DNA from 3 places in the Brevibacillus ruminantium genome. Region 1 is predicted to be linked to each of the others. Evidence: riboswitches for the same ligand, from Rfam matches in the RefSeq annotation. Region 1 holds a riboswitch; each other region holds the start of a gene.
The links. A riboswitch is a leader RNA that binds a small molecule or an ion and turns the genes downstream of it on or off. The one in region 1 is predicted to bind cobalamin.
Positions count from the first base shown of each region.

Region 1 (3,114 bases):
TGCCAAGTGAAAAAAGAATCTCTCATTTTGTTCGCCTCTCTCCAAAAATGTGATATGCTACTAGGCAGAATAAACGCAGTGAGGAGTGCAGCGATGTATCAACTAGTGCGGAAATTCCTGTTTCAGATGGACGCGGAAGAGGTTCATGAAAAAACCGTCCATCTCCTCAAAATGGTGGAAAAGTCGCCTGCAGCGAAAAGTTTGTTGAAAATGATGTACCAGGTTCGCGACCAGCGCCTGGAGAATCAGATTTGGGGATTGAAATTTCCCAATCCTGTCGGGCTGGCAGCCGGCTTTGACAAAAATGCAGAAGTTTATCACGCCCTTGCTGCTTTGGGCTTTGGCTTTGTAGAGGTAGGAACGATTACTCCCCAGGGACAGCCAGGGAATCCACAGCCCCGGTTGTTCCGGCTGATGGAGCATCAAGCGATCATCAACCGAATGGGGTTCAATAATCTGGGAGCGTATCTGGCCTCCCAAAACCTGATTGATTACGCCTATGCGGATGTTCCGATCGGGATCAATCTCGGGAAAAACAAGATCACGCCAAATGAAGAGGCAGCCCAGGATTACAGCAAATGTCTGGACATGCTGTATCCCTATGGTCACTATTTTGTGATCAACGTCAGCTCGCCCAACACACCCAATCTGCGCGATTTGCAGGAGACGGAGAGTTTGCGTGCTTTGATCCGGGCCATCCGGGAGAAAGCGGCAGAGCTGCAGGGCCGCGGAGTCGCTGCCAAACCGATCCTGTTGAAGGTAGCGCCAGACATGGCAGACGAGCAGATGCGCGATGTCGTTCAGGCAGCCGTGGAGGAAGGTCTCTCCGGGATTATCGCGACCAATACGACGCTCTCCCGCGAGGCCGTACAAGACCATCCCCGTGCCGATGAGGCAGGCGGACTCAGCGGCAGGCCGCTGGAGGAGAGAGCGACGGCTTGGGTAAAAGAAATCTATCAGGAAGTGGGCGACAGGGTTCCAATTATCGGGGTAGGCGGCATCTTTACAGGCGAGGATGCGTACCGCAAGATTCGCGCTGGCGCCAGCCTGGTTCAGGTGTACTCGGGCATGATCTACCAGGGACCCGCGATCGTCAAAACGATTAATAAACAACTGCTTCGCCTGCTGGAACGCGATGGCTTTTCCCATGTGAAAGAAGCCATCGGTGCAGATGCTCGTTGATCCTTTTTCTTTTGCAAGGGATCGTATATAATAGAGCAATCAACTACGAATTTTCGGAAAAAGACAACTGAATCTATGCAGACAGGTGCCCTTATCTTGATAAGGGGTAACAGGGAATCGGGTGCAAATCCCGAGCGGTCCCGCCACTGTAACCAGGGGAATGCTCTTTTATCCTGCAGCCACTCATCGATCCGATGGGGAAGGCAAAAAGAGCGTGTTGATCCGGAAGCCAGGAGACCTACCTAGCTGCACACCCAAAATGCCTTCGAGGAAAGGAGAGGTGAGCCGAGACAAAAACGACTGTCCCAAAGTGTCGTTTGTTGTGGTGTGCCAGCTCATCCGTTCCGGGTGAGCTTTTTTGATGCAACCACAGCTTTGTGGACTTGCGGTGCAAAAGAGTGAAATAAAATGCAAAAGAGGGAGGGTTCTGGATGAAAGGGAGACGGACACGATCAAGTTTTCTGTTGATTGCCGGCTTGATGATCTATTTTTTGCTGAATACGCCGGAAACCGGACATGCCATGCATATCATGGAGGGATACTTGCCGGTAGGGTGGTCGCTGTTTTGGTGGGCTGCGTTTCTGCCATTCTTTTTCCTGGGTTTGCGCTCCATTCGGCGAATTGTCAAGGAACGCCCGGAGTTTAAGCTGCTTTTGGGCGTAGCCGGGGCATTTGCTTTTGTGCTGTCAGCGCTGAAAATTCCCTCGGTGACGGGCAGCAGCTCGCACCCGACCGGTACGGGCCTGGGCTCCATTTTGTTTGGCCCATGGGTGATGGCGGTTTTGGGCAGCCTGGTACTGCTCTTTCAGGCGCTTTTGCTGGCCCACGGCGGGTTGACTACGCTGGGAGCCAACGCCTTCTCCATGGCCGTCGTCGGACCGGTTGTCGCCTACGGTGTCTATCGATTGGTGGCAGGCAGACTGGGCAAACAAAAGATCGGCATTTTCCTGGCTGCTGCACTGGCTGATCTGAGCACCTATCTGGTTACCTCTGTTCAGTTGGCATTGGCTTTTCCGGCTGCCTCAGGCGGAATCGCCGCTTCCTTTGCCAAATTTGCCGGAATTTTTGCTCTCACACAAGTGCCGCTGGCGATCAGTGAGGGGCTGCTTACCGTGCTCGTATGGAATTGGCTTCAGGCGTACAATGGTCAAGAACTGACGCAGCTCAGGCTGCTGAAAAAGGAGGGCTAAGCGGTGAAGCGTTGGACAAACTGGGTGCTGCTGCTGTTGGTCGCCGTTCTTGCCGTCGTTCCGCTGGTATTGGTAAAGGATTCCGAATTCGCCGGGGCAGATGGCGCGGCGGAGGAAGCGATAACGGAAATGGCTCCCGATTATGAGCCGTGGTTCCAACCTCTGCTGGAGCCTCCTGGCGGTGAAACAGAGAGCTTGTTATTTGCTCTGCAGGCCGCTCTTGGCGCGGGTGTGATCGGTTATGCCATCGGAGTGTACCGCGGCCGGCTCCAAAATGGGAAAGAATGATTGGACGCATTGACACGCTGGCATACGGAAGCAGACTGCGCAATCTTCCGCCCGTGCACAAGCTGCTGTTCGCCATCGGGGCGCTGGTGCTGGCGCTTGTCAGTCATCCGCTGGTTCAGGCCCTGCTTTTCGTCTGGATGAGCCTCTGGATTACGGTGTATGCCCGTGTGCCCTGGCGGATCTATGTCCTGGTTGTGAGTGCATCGCTGGCCTTTTTGCTGGCAGGAGCGCCTGCGCTGCTCATTGAAATTGCAGGGGGGCAGGAATGGAGCCCGACAGACAGTGTCTGGGCAAGCTGGCAGCTTGGAGGCTGGGTCTTCTATGTGACAGAGGCTGGACTGACAAGAGTAGGGATTCTGGCAGCGAGATCGCTAACCGCGCTTTCCTGCTTTTCCTTTCTGCTCTTTACCGTTCCGTTTGCCGAAATTCTGCAGGTACTGCGAAAAATAGGAGT
Region 1 is NZ_CP098755.1:1,064,760-1,067,873, forward strand. It holds gene NDK47_RS05170 (quinone-dependent dihydroorotate dehydrogenase) at 94-1,182, shown strand; cobalamin riboswitch at 1,249-1,442, shown strand; gene NDK47_RS05175 (energy-coupling factor ABC transporter permease) at 1,614-2,372, shown strand; gene NDK47_RS05180 (energy-coupling factor ABC transporter substrate-binding protein) at 2,376-2,660, shown strand; gene cbiQ (cobalt ECF transporter T component CbiQ) at 2,657-3,114, shown strand, end outside.

Region 2 (3,114 bases), 2.4 Mb from region 1:
AGAACGTATTCAGCGCATTCTTGCCTATATGCAAAAGGAAGGAATAGACGTTGCTTTGATTACATTGCCAAAGCACGTTTACTACCTGACAGGGTTTTTGACCGAGCCGCACGAGCGGTTCATGGGCCTGGTAATCCCAGCTGCCGGAGAACCTTCCCTGATCGTTCCGGCACTGGACCGGTCGGCTGCGGCCGAAGCGTCTGCCATGAAAAACATTCTGACCCATACTGATACAGACAACCCTTATGATGTCTTGAAGAACGCCTTGCCACCCGGACTAAAAACGCTGGGGCTGGAAAAAAGTCACATGACAGTTGACCGCTTTGAAGCGATGAGTGCGCAGATTGCTGCTGAAAGCTATGTCGATGTAGAGGAGCCGCTTCGTGAAATGCGTTTAATCAAATCAGCGGATGAAGTAGAGCGCATGAAGCACGCTGTCAAGCTGGTGGAAGCTGCTTTGGACGCGGTTGTGAAGTCACTGAAGCCTGGCGTCACCGAAGCGGAAGTGGTTGCTGACCTGGAATACCAGATGAAACGTTTGGGCGCGGAGGGACCATCGTTTAGCACGATGGTGCTGGCCGGCGAAAAGTCCGCCCTGCCTCATGGAAAACCAGGCAGCCGTGAGGTCCGAGAAGGTGAGCTGCTTTTGTTTGACCTCGGAGTCCTGGCAGACGGGTACGTGTCAGACATCACGCGCACCTTTGCCGTTGGTGAAATCAGCGAGCAGCTTCGGGATATCTATGAAACCGTGCTGGCCGCCAATGAAGCGGCGATTGCCGAGGTTCGCCCGGGTGTAACCCTGGCCCATTTGGACCAAACCGCACGCCGCGTGATTTCAGACAAGGGATACGGAGAGTACTTTATTCACCGACTGGGACACGGCCTGGGGATGGATGTGCACGAGTATCCTTCCGTCCATGGGCAAAACCAGGATACACTTCGTCCAGGAATGGTATTTACCATCGAGCCGGGTGTTTATGTGCCGGGTGTTGGCGGTGTGCGAATTGAGGACGACATTCTGGTTACAGCGGACGGATGCGAAGTGTTGACGCAATATCCGAAGCAACTGCAAGTGATTGGAAAATAGAATACGAGCTACTCGTTTCATGGTGTAATCCGGAGCGAACATCGTTCCGGTTACTTAATAGGGAAGATCGGTGAAAATCCGACGCGGTCCCGCCACTGTGAAGGGGAGCGTCCTTGCGTGAATCCACTGTTTTGCCAGAGCGCGAAATGGGAAGGAGCAAGGCGTGATGAACCCAAGCCAGGAGACCTGCCATGAAGCACGCACGATGAACCCACGCGGATGGGGAAAGTGTATCAGGAGCATCAGCGTAGACGCTATCCGGCTATCCTTTTGTTTCTATGCACATGCAAGCTATAAGAAGCATCTTCCGCAAACATCGGAAGGTGCTTTTTTTCTGGCATCCCTCCGCTCACACTGGTAAAACCACCGCGTTACAGACATCAAGAGACGAGAGGCGAACACGTGGTTTTTCATAAATGTGTAGTGATGAAAAGGGAGGAAGTAACATGATGAAAGCTAAGTACATAGGAATTCGGAACTGGATGCTAACAGGGATCGCGGCTGTCCTGTTCCTCACCGGCTGCGGCAGCGCCACTCCAGCAAACAACGCGTCTGCTCCCAATAATACTCCGTCGCAGGAAACGGCGAAAGCTGGTGACGGAAACAGCACGAATCCGGTTACTGTCCAAATAGATGGGAGAACAGTTACGTTCACCGAGGTGCCCAAAAGAGCAGTTTCCCTCAATCAACATGTGACTGAGGTGATGCTTGCCCTCGGTCTTGAAGACAAGATGGCCGGGACCGCGTATCTGGACGACAGCATTTTGCCGGAATACCAGGACGCCTACGCCAAGGTTCCCGTTCTTTCTGCGAAGTACCCATCCAAAGAAGTGCTGCTTGCAGCAGAGCCGGACTTTGTCTACGCTGGCTGGAAAAGTGCTTTTACAGAGAAAGCGGTCGGAACGATTGATGGATTGGAAAAATTAGGGATTAAGCCGTATCTCCACCAATCCTCCAACATGACAGGGCCAGAGCCCGAAGATGTTTTTGCTGACATCAGCAATATCGGCCGTATTTTCCGGGTGGAAGAGAAGGCAGACGAACTGATTGAGAAAATCAAAAAAGAGATGAAAGAAATTACTGACCGAATTGGGGAACAAAAAGAACCGCTGCGTGTTTTCGTCTACGACAATGGAGAAGACCAGCCTTTTACGGCGGCTAATAACTATATGACGACTTTGATTCGACTTGCAGGAGGCAAAAACGTATTTGATGATATCCCGAAAGGCTGGACAACCACTAGCTGGGAAGAAGTAGTCGCGCGCAAAGCGGACGTCATCGTCATCGTCGATTACGGAGATAAGACTGTGGAGCAGAAACGCAACTTCCTGCTGTCGAAAAAAGAACTGGCGGAGCTGCCTGCCATCCAGAACAAGCGACTGATTGTGCTGCCTTTGTCTGCAGCCGCAGAAGGGGTACGAGCGCCGCTTGCCTTGCAAACACTTGCCGAAGGGTTCTATCCGGAAGCATTTAAGCAATAATCCTGGTAACCCGCCGCCCTGGCCTGTTATTGCTGATCGCGTCGAAGGGAGGATAAGATGCCTAAAACAACGGTTGAGAAAATGGTCTCCACGAAGGGACCGGAAAGCAGCGAAATGCTCACAAAAGACATCAGAAGGTCGAAGGCATGGTTTTCATCGATTTTGCTGCTTCTGGGTATCGGCCTCGTTGCCAGTGTGACGTTGGCCGTTACGCTTGGGTCAGTTGCAATTCAACCGGAAACGGTATGGCGAATCGCCCTCTCCCATGTGCCAGTGATCGGGGGTTGGGCAGAGGCAGACTGGTCAAAATCGGAAGAAACCATCATATGGCAAATCCGTTTTCCACGCGTGCTCCTGGCCGTGATTGTGGGAGCGGGTCTGTCAGTGGTCGGCGTGACGATTCAGGCACTGGTGCGAAATTCGCTGGCAGATCCGTATCTGCTTGGCGTTTCCTCGGGCGCATCCGTTGGTGCCACGCTCGCCATTCTGCTTGGAGCATTCAGCATGTACGGGCAATATGCCGTTTCAATGGCAGCATTTACTGGC
Region 2 is NZ_CP098755.1:3,474,448-3,477,561, reverse strand. It holds gene NDK47_RS17210 (M24 family metallopeptidase) at 1-1,087, shown strand, start outside; cobalamin riboswitch at 1,091-1,295, shown strand; gene NDK47_RS17205 (ABC transporter substrate-binding protein) at 1,537-2,568, shown strand; gene NDK47_RS17200 (FecCD family ABC transporter permease) at 2,683-3,114, shown strand, end outside.
Region 2: another riboswitch for cobalamin. It lies ahead of NDK47_RS17205 (ABC transporter substrate-binding protein); the one in region 1 lies ahead of NDK47_RS05175 (energy-coupling factor ABC transporter permease).

Region 3 (3,114 bases), 560 kb from region 1:
TGTCTTTGTCTCCACGGCTCTCTCCTCCTTTCCCGATACCGTACGAGCTGTTCCTTTTTACGACTTCATTCTACTCTCTGGCGGCTTGCACTGTAATTCAGGGAAAACCCCTAAAAACCCCCGGGAACCTCCTGATATTCCCTAATTCCTGACACATTTTGGACATAACCGACAATCTTCGTCATCCACTTCTTAACAAAAACCGGCAGCCCGTATGTACAGGACTGCCGGTCGTGATTCGTGATCGATTTTATGGCGTTTCTATGCTAGTTCCGACGTTATTCTTTCATGCTCGTACGTTTTTTCTTTCATGCCTGTTCGCGACGGTTTCTTCTGATCTCGTAGCGTTCTTTTGCTTGTTCATGCTGCCGCATTTCCTCTTCTGTTTCAGGAATAACCTGTGGGACAGGAGCAGGCTTGCCGTTTTCATCCAGGGCGATAAACGTCAAATATGCACGTGCGGTTACTTTCCTTTCGGCTGTTATCAAATTCTCCGACTCTACCTTTACATAGATTTCCATCGACGTTTTGTGCACCCACGTCACATACGCCTCCAGGTTGATCGCTTCTCCGGTTTTGATCGGGGCCAGGAAGTCAAAACTGTCGCTGGAAACGGTGACGACGGGCTTGCGGCAGTGTCTCATCGCCGCTATACACGCGATTTTATCGACATAGGCCATTACTTTGCCGCCGAAAATCGTATTGTGGTGATTGGTATCTGGGGGAAAAACCAGATCTGTCATACATGTTCTGGATTCACGGATGGGTTTTGCTGGTTGTTGCATGAGGGACCTCCCATTATTGCGTATTGGCAAAGCAAGTGCTCTTGTCTTGCGCCCGCATCTGCTGTTTCGCTGAAAATAGAAAAGGCATCTCTATCGATCCAATGGAAAGTTAGAGATGCCAAAATGAGCAGGGGCTTGCAAAGCCTCCTGCGTGATTCACGCTAGCCACCCTAACACCTCCCTATCTCCCGTAGGTCAAGCAGTGTCGTCGAAACAGGCAGGTCTCCTGACTAAAGGCTCTCCATCAGCAACCGCCTTCCCAATCCTTCCGGATCAGTGGCTCATATGGTGCTGACTCCCCTCTTACAGTGGCGGGACCGTGTCGGATTTTCACCGAGCTTCCCTTTTCATCCTTGAACGCCGCGTTCAAAGAACCTGTTTCCACTTATGTAGTTCATACGACTGCAAAATAAACACTGAATCCATGGTAGCATTTTCGCCGAAGCTCGTCGACATGCAGAACACAAAAAAAGGCAAGCTGCTGTGCTTGCCCATGCGACCTATTCAAAATCAAGCCAACCTTTCTTAATCGCATACCGCACCAGATCAGGACGGGTGCGCAGATGAAGCTTCTCCATGATGTGCGCCTTATGGGATTCGACCGTCTTCACGGATACGGTCAACTGTTCGGCAATCTCCTTGTTGCTGAAGCCTTTGGCGATCAGGATCAGGACTTCCTTTTCCCGCTCGGTCAGAATCTCGTATTTCGCCTGCTCTTCCCCATTTTTCACCATTTGCAAAAACTCTTCGATCAGCGATTTGGTCGCGGACGGATACAGATAGGCCATCCCTTTTGACACCGTGCGGATCGCCGCAATCAGATCCAGATCAGGAGCGCTTTTTAAAATATAGCCAGCCGCTCCTGCCTGCAACACACGAAACAGATATTCCTCGTCATCGTGCATTGTCAGGACGAGCACCTGAATTCCGGGAGCTGCTTCTTTAAGCCGCCCTGTAGCCGAAAGACCGTTCTCTCCCGGCGGCATGCTGAGGTCCATCAGCACTACATCCGGCCGAATTTCAAGCGCCTTGTCAAATGCCTCTTTGCCGTCCGCTGCATAGCCGACAACCTCCATATCCGGCTGGGCGTCAATCAACATGCCCAAGCCCGTGCGCACGACAGCGTGATCATCCGCGATCAAGACTCGAATGCCCATCTTCTGCTTCCCCCTTTGCGACTGGTATACGAACAATCACCGTGGTTCCCTCTCCGATCACGGAGCGGATATCAACACTGCCTTTCAAGAGTTGAGCCCGTTCCTTCATCCCGAACAGCCCCAGACCAGAGCCTTTGTTTTCAGCCAGCTCCACATCAAAGCCGACGCCGTCATCGACAATGGTCACCACCAGTTCTTTTTCCCGAGCCTCAAATATAATGCCCAGCGTGTGGGCTTGTGCGTATTTTGCTGTATTGGTCATCGCCTCCTGGACGATGCGGTAAAGGGCGGTCTCCACAGGCGCAGAGTACCGCTGCCACTCTCCCTGAACATGCAGGTCTACAGATAGGCCAAAGCTTTTTTCCACCCGTTTGATCAGCGAACGCAGAGCTGGCAACAGCCCGAGATCATCCAGAGCGGAAGGGCGCAGCTCCAAAGCCATGCGCTTTACTTCCTCCATCGCCTTCGCCGTCATCTGTTGGATTTCGGTGACATGCTGCTTCATGGGACCGCTCAGCTTTCCTTGTCCCAGTACGTTCAGCCCGACCAGGATGCTGTATAGTGCCTGCCCAACGCCGTCGTGAAGCTCGCGGGAAATGCGCTTTCGCTCTTCTTCCTGAGCCTGAATCACAAAATTGGTCAGCTTGTGTTGATAGCGTTCTTTTTCCGCCCGCAACTGCATGGTCATATCACGGAGAATCATCACCATTTTTCCATCTGCCCCCTCGGGCAGCCTCGTAGAGCTGGCTGCGACGGGATACTCACGCCCATCTTTTGTCCTTACCCGCATTTCAAAGGAGGGCATCTGGGTACGCTTGAAGAAACAGTCCGTACAGGTACTCTCCTCCTGACAAGTAGCCATGCCCAAACAGATTTCACATATATGCTTGCTACCGACCAATTCTTCCTTTGACCAGCCTGACATCCGTTCCATAGCGGCATTCACGGTCACGATTGTTCCGCTGTGATCCACGACCAAAACAGCGTCACTGATATTCGCAAATATGGACTGTAAGAGCGTATCGGTTTCTTGTGACGCACCCATTTCTTCCATCCACGCGTTCATGGTGATCCTCCTCACAGACAAACATCCTATCGCTATTGTAGGGGGTGGGGCGTGGAAAGTGAATCGGGGAATTCCCTTAACATCCGGGGAGCTGACTTAGGAAGCT
Region 3 is NZ_CP098755.1:501,991-505,104, reverse strand. It holds gene NDK47_RS02655 (cytochrome c oxidase subunit 2A) at 1-15, opposite strand, end outside; gene NDK47_RS02650 (acyl-CoA thioesterase) at 309-785, opposite strand; cobalamin riboswitch at 985-1,179, opposite strand; gene NDK47_RS02645 (response regulator) at 1,286-1,942, opposite strand; gene NDK47_RS02640 (PAS domain-containing sensor histidine kinase) at 1,914-3,008, opposite strand.
Region 3: another riboswitch for cobalamin. It lies ahead of NDK47_RS02650 (acyl-CoA thioesterase); the one in region 1 lies ahead of NDK47_RS05175 (energy-coupling factor ABC transporter permease).